2 regions of the Neisseria brasiliensis genome follow, and region 1 is predicted to be linked to the other one. Evidence: predicted binding sites of a transcription regulator. Region 1 holds the regulator's gene; the other holds the start of a gene.
What was found. The regulator FNR, encoded in region 1, switches genes on or off when oxygen is low (the NO sensors DNR and NnrR bind a similar motif). The targets are predictions, from matches to a motif close to TTGATNNNNATCAA.
Positions count from the first base shown of each region.

Region 1 (3,091 bases):
CGAATCAGGAAACGGCCTTCCGGGGTCACAGTCAGACCGTGCGGCTTCAAGCGCAGCAAGCCGAGTTCGGCCAGATTCTGCAAGTCGGCCAATTCATCGGCAAAATATTGGTGGAATGGAATGCCGAACACGCTTTCGTAAATTTGGAAATCCAATGAAAAGCGACACATCAAATCTTGAATGATGTTGCGGCGCAATAAGTCGTCTTGGTTCAACTGGTAGCCGCGCATAATCGGCAAGCGGCCTTCATCGATGGCGGCATAATAGGCGTCGATGTCGCGCTCGTTTTGGGCATAGGTGCTGCCGATTTTGCCGATGCTGGACACGCCGATGGCTACTAAATCGCAATCGGCATAGGTTGAATAGCCTTGGAAATTACGCTGCAACCAGCCTTCTTTCAGGGCGATGGAAAGCTCGTCGTCAGGTTTGGCAAAGTGATCCATGCCGATGAACACATAGCCGCGGTCGGTGAGAGTTTGCACGCAGTATTGCAGCATATCGAGCTTCTCTTCGCTGCCCGGTACAGCATTGGTGTCGATGCGGCGCTGCGGTTTGAAAATATGTGGCAGGTGGGCATAGTGATACAGCGCCAAGCGGTCGGGATCGAGACTGAGCACAGTATCAATAGTGGCTTTCATGCTTTCTACCGATTGATGTGGTAAGCCGTAAATCAAATCGACGCTGACGGATTTGAAGCCGGCTTCGCGTGCGGCATCAATCACTTCTTTGGTTTCTTCAAAGCTTTGAATGCGGTTGACCGCTTCCTGCACTTTCGGATCGAAATCCTGAATGCCCACGCTCATGCGGTTGAAACCGAGTTTGCCGAGTTTGTGCACTGTTTCGCGGCTGACTTTGCGTGGGTCGATTTCAATGGAATATTCGCCGTTGGGCATCAGCTGGAAATGCTTGCGAATCATCTCAAACACGCGCTCAAGCTGGTCGTCGCTCAAGAAGGTCGGTGTGCCGCCGCCGAAGTGAAGTTGTGCCAATTGATGGCGGCCGTTGAGATGTGGGGAGAGCAATTCCATTTCGCGCTCAAGATACTCAATATAAGCATCGGCGCGGGTTTTGTCTTTGGTGATGATTTTGTTGCAGCCGCAGTAATAGCAGATGGTATTGCAAAATGGAATGTGGATATAAAGCGATAAAGGTTTGTTGAGCGCACCTAGGCCGCGTAAGTGCAGCGCATGGGTGTATTCGGCTTCGCGAAAGCCATCGTGGAAGCGGTCGGCGGTGGGATAAGACGTATAGCGTGGGCCGCTTGCCGGAAGCTTGGCAATCAAGTCGCGGTCAAATTCTGGTAGTTCGTTGTTTTGTATCGGAATTATTTTCATGATGGTCGTGTTGTGCTTATATTTTGTTTAACGAATTAGTAAAATTCGATTTAGTTTGCTAGAATGCCACATTATGATAAACCTGTCTTGATATGAGTCAAGAGAAGCTCAGTCAGTAAGAAGTTTTATAAAAAAGGTATTTTATGGCCACACACAATTCTACACATCAATTGAAAGCATTGTGTTCGACGTGTTCTTTGCGTGAACTTTGTTTGCCGGTTGGTTTGATGCCTAACGAATTTTCCCAGCTGGATGCCGTTATCCGTCAGAGCCGTCGTCTGAAAAAAGGCGAATATCTGTTCCGCGCCGGCGAACCGTTTACTTCTTTGTTTGCCATTCGTGCCGGTTTTTTCAAAACCACGGTGGCAAGCCAAGACGGACGCGACCAAGTGACCGGTTTCTTTATGTCGGGCGAATTGATCGGTATGGACGGCATTTGTTCGCATGTCCACAGCTGCGATGCCGTGGCCTTGGAAGACAGTGAAGTGTGTGAATTGCCGTTTGCCCACATGGAAGAGTTGGGACAAAACATTCCAAGCCTGCAAACCCACTTTTTCCGCTTGATGAGCCGCGAAATCGTGCGTGATCAAGGCGTGATGCTGTTGTTGGGCAATATGCGTGCCGAAGAGCGTTTGGCCGCATTTTTGTTGAATTTATCGAATCGTTTGTATTCGCGCGGTTTTGCCGCCAATGATTTCATCCTGCGCATGTCGCGTGAAGAAATCGGCAGCTATTTGGGTTTGAAGCTAGAAACCGTCAGCCGCACGTTGTCGAAATTCCATCACGAAGGTTTGATTGAAGTGGAACATAAACACATCAAGATTCTCGACTCGCAGGCCTTGAAAAAAATGGTATCCGGCTGCGCGCATGCTATGTAAGGGCTGAAAATGTCAACAGGCCGTCTGAAGTTGTGTGTTTCAGACGGCCTTTTATCTTTAGGGAAATAAACAAACGCGCTAATTTAAATGGAGAAGTCCTCCATAATCGGTGTATACAAGATACGGTCGATATTTTCACGGTTTAAATGAGGTGCAAACATCTCGATAAAGTCATAAGTATAGCCGCGTAAATAAGTATCTGAACGGATAGCAATCCAAGTGGGTGACGGCTCAAACAAATGAGCCACATCAATCAATTCCAAATCTTGATCGGCTTGCGGATCGTAAGCCATTTTTGCCATCAAGCCCGCGCCTAAGCCCAGTTTGACATACGTTTTTAGCACGTCGGTATCAGCAGCGGCTAGAGCCACTTCCGGCTGCTCCAGCTTGGCTTTGGTAAAAGCACGCGCGATGCTGCTGCTAGAATGGAAGGCGAATTCATAAGTAATTAACGGAAAGCTGGCCAAATCTTCAATGCTGAGCGGATTTCTGCAATCAAGTAAAGGATGGTTCTTAGGCACGATCACCGCATGATTCCAGTCGTAACAATTAAGTTTGCGCAATTCAGGATGGTCGTCGAGCTTTTCGGTAATAATGGCAATGTCGGCTTCACCGTTGCTGACCATCTGCGCAATAGCCGAAGGACTGCCTTGTTTGATGGTAAGATTAACTCTGGGATAACGCTTTACAAAATCAGCCACAATGTGCGGCAGGGCATAACGTGCCTGTGTATGGGTTGTGGCAATGGTGAGTGCGCCACTATCGTGGTCGGTAAACTCGCTGCCGATGTTTTTGATATTTTGCACATCACGCAAAATGCGCTCGGAAATTTCCAACACTGCTTTGCCCGGCTGGGAAACTGAAACCACGCGTTTACCG
Region 1 is NZ_CP046027.1:1,680,435-1,683,525, forward strand. Features, by position in the region: gene hemN (oxygen-independent coproporphyrinogen III oxidase) at 1-1,334, opposite strand, end outside; gene fnr (fumarate/nitrate reduction transcriptional regulator Fnr) at 1,478-2,212, shown strand; gene GJV52_RS08460 (CysB family HTH-type transcriptional regulator) at 2,296-3,091, opposite strand, start outside.

Region 2 (3,091 bases), 130 kb from region 1:
GCGCGCGCACGGAAATGGCTTCGCGCACCACTTCATGACTGCGCGTGTGTTTGGCGCGCGATAAAATACCGAGCCAAGCCTGCGTTAAATCCGCCACGGCGACATCAGGTAGCTTGGTTTCTGCGGCAATTTCCAAAGGCAGATACACCCACGCAAAATCGCGGCCGGCGCGGGGCAGGGCATCCAAGCCTTGTGCGGCGAGTTTCATTTGTTCGTAAGCCAGCAGACGGCGCACCAATTCGGCGCGCGGGTCGACTTCTTCGTCTTCGATTTCTTCGGGGCGCGGCAGCAGCAGACGGGATTTGATTTCAATCAGCATGGCCGCCATCAATAAATATTCTGCTGCCAAATCAAATTGATAAGCTTCCATTTGCGCGATGTAGTGCAGATATTGCTCGGTGATTTTCACCATCGGAATATCGAGCACATCAATATTTTGCTTGCGGATTAAATACAGCAGCAAATCCAGCGGCCCTTGAAAGCTCGACAACACCACTTCCAACGCATCGGGCGGGATAAACAAATCCTGCGGGATGTCGGTAACGGGTTGGCCGAACACATACGCCACCGCGCTTTCAGACGGCCTCATCATCTCGGCAGCGTTCATTTGCCACCTGCAATATGGCCAATCGCCGCTTGCGCACAATACAGGCCGAAGCTGGCGGTGACCAGCATACTCGCGCCATAACCGGCGCACGACAAACCTTGCGGTGCCGCATCCGCAGCGCAGGCGTCACCCGATTGCGGCGGGGTAATGTTTTCGGTGGAATACACACACGGCACGCGCATTTTGTCGGCAGTGTTGCGGCTGAAGCCATAGCGTTTGCGCAAGGTGTAGCGCAAGTTGGCCAGCAAAGGGTCGTGGGTGACTTTGCTTAAATCGGCCGTCTGAATCAAGGCAGGATTTTTTTGGCCACCCGCGCCGCCACTTAAGATAAACGGCTGTTTGTGTTGCACGAAATAAGCCGCCATCGCTGCTTTGACACGCACTTGGTCGATGGCAACGATGACAAAATCAAAGCCGTCTGAAAACAAATCAGGCAGGTTTTCTTCGGTCACAAAATCTTCAATTTCAACCACTTGACAAGCCGGATTGATTTGCAAAATGCGCTCGTGCAAGGCGCTGACTTTGGCCTTGCCGAAGTCGTCGGTCAGGGCATGGAGCTGGCGGTTGACATTGGATTCGGCGACATTGTCCAAATCAATCAAAGTTAAACGACCGATGCCGCTGCGTGCCAATGCTTCTACCGCCCACGAGCCGACCCCGCCGACCCCGACCACGCACACATGCGCCTGATGAAAGCGTTGTAATGCTGAATCGCCATACAATCGGGCAATGCCGCCAAAACGGCGTGATGACAGGGAATCAATCTCGGACATGGTCAACCTTGTGATAAATCAAAAAATAAATGAAAAGGCGGTGGCGTGAAGCAAAAATTCATCGCAAAAAGCCAAAGACGTATTATACTTGAACCATGAAGGCTGTTGTGTAAAGCTGAAAGAACAGTCTATAATCCCATCACTTGAAAATATCGTGCCGCAAAAAGGCATTGGAAGGAGATGACAATGTATAAGCATTTGGTTGTTGCCGTTGATGGTAGTGAAACCTCTTTAAACGCGTTGAAACATGCGGCTGATTTGGCCAGCGTTAACGAAGCCCGCCTGACTTTGGTGCATGTGGCCAATCCGGCGGAATACATGGCTTTGGCTCCTGAGTTTTTGCAACACGAAAGCTACGAAGCTGCTGCTGTGGCGCAGGGTAATGAAGTATTGGAATTTGCTGAAAAATCAGCGCGTGAAGACGGTGTGACCAACATTGTGAAACACTTGCTGGTGGCCAACAAAGGCGCGCGTGAAATGGCACAAGAATTGGTGGACTACGCCGATGCCAACGGCGCTGATTTGCTGGTGTTGGGCACACATGGACGCACCGGTCTCATGCATTTGCTGATGGGCAGCTTCGCCGAAACCGTGATGCGCCAAAGCCACTTGCCATTGTTGGTAATCCGCAGCAAAGCCGAAGAAGAATAATGCTTCTTTAAGCGCAACTGAATACAGGCCGTCTGAAATATTTCAGACGGCCTTTTGTTATGATTTAGGCAATGTGAATATTTGTTTTTCATTATCTTGAAAATATTGGCAAATAATTTCTCAAAATGCCGAAAAAATCCTTATTTTGTCACCAATTGGTTTTATAATCGCTTTTTGAGTTTAGCGTAATCATTCTATTTGAAGGGAAGCAAACATGGCTGTACCGACCATCAGCGAGGTCTGCAATATCCGTTATTGGGGCATTAATTATTATGATGCCGATGACAAGGGAGAGGTGATTGTGCGCCCGAATCCGGCCGAGCCGGAGAAAACCGTGTCGCTGCAAAAGCTGGCCGAGTCGGTGCAGCAAAAGCAGGGTGCACGGTTGCCGATTTTGTTTTGCTTTCCGCAAATTTTGCAACACCGCCTGCGCTCGATTAATCAGGCGTTTCAGACGGCCAGAGCCGGTTTTGGCTATGAAGGCGATTATTGTTTGGTGTATCCGATTAAGGTCAACCAACACCGCCGCGTGATTGAAACGCTGATTCACAGCCGGCAGCCGCATGGTTTGGAAGCAGGCTCGAAAGCGGAACTGATGGCCGTGTTGGCGCACGCCGGCACCACGCAGACGCTGATTGTCTGCAACGGCTATAAAGACCGCGAATACATCCGCTTTGCTTTGATGGGCGAAAAACTCGGCCATCAGGTTTATTTGGTGATTGAGAAAATTTCCGAAATCGAAATGGTGCTGGAAGAAGCGGAAAAACTGGGCGTGAAACCGCGCTTGGGCGTGCGTGCGCGTTTGGCTTCGCAAGGCTCGGGCAAATGGCAGGCTTCGGGCGGCGATAAATCGAAATTTGGCTTGTCGGCTTCGCAAGTGCTGCATTTGGTCGATGTGTTGAAACAGAGCAACCGCTTGGACTGCCTGCAATTGCTGCATTTCCATCTTGGCTCGCAACTGGGCAATATCCGCGACGTGGCCACCGGCGTGCGTGAGTCGGCGCGGTTTTATGTCGAATTGCATAAGCTCGGCGTGAATATCCAATGCTTCGACGTGGGC
Region 2 is NZ_CP046027.1:1,807,661-1,810,751, forward strand. Features, by position in the region: gene GJV52_RS09030 (segregation and condensation protein A) at 1-607, opposite strand, end outside; gene GJV52_RS09035 (tRNA threonylcarbamoyladenosine dehydratase) at 604-1,380, opposite strand; gene GJV52_RS09040 (universal stress protein) at 1,567-2,031, shown strand; gene speA (biosynthetic arginine decarboxylase) at 2,246-3,091, shown strand, end outside.
Region 2: a site for FNR is predicted at 1,389-1,402, ahead of GJV52_RS09040 (universal stress protein). Genes of this name have one in related genera too.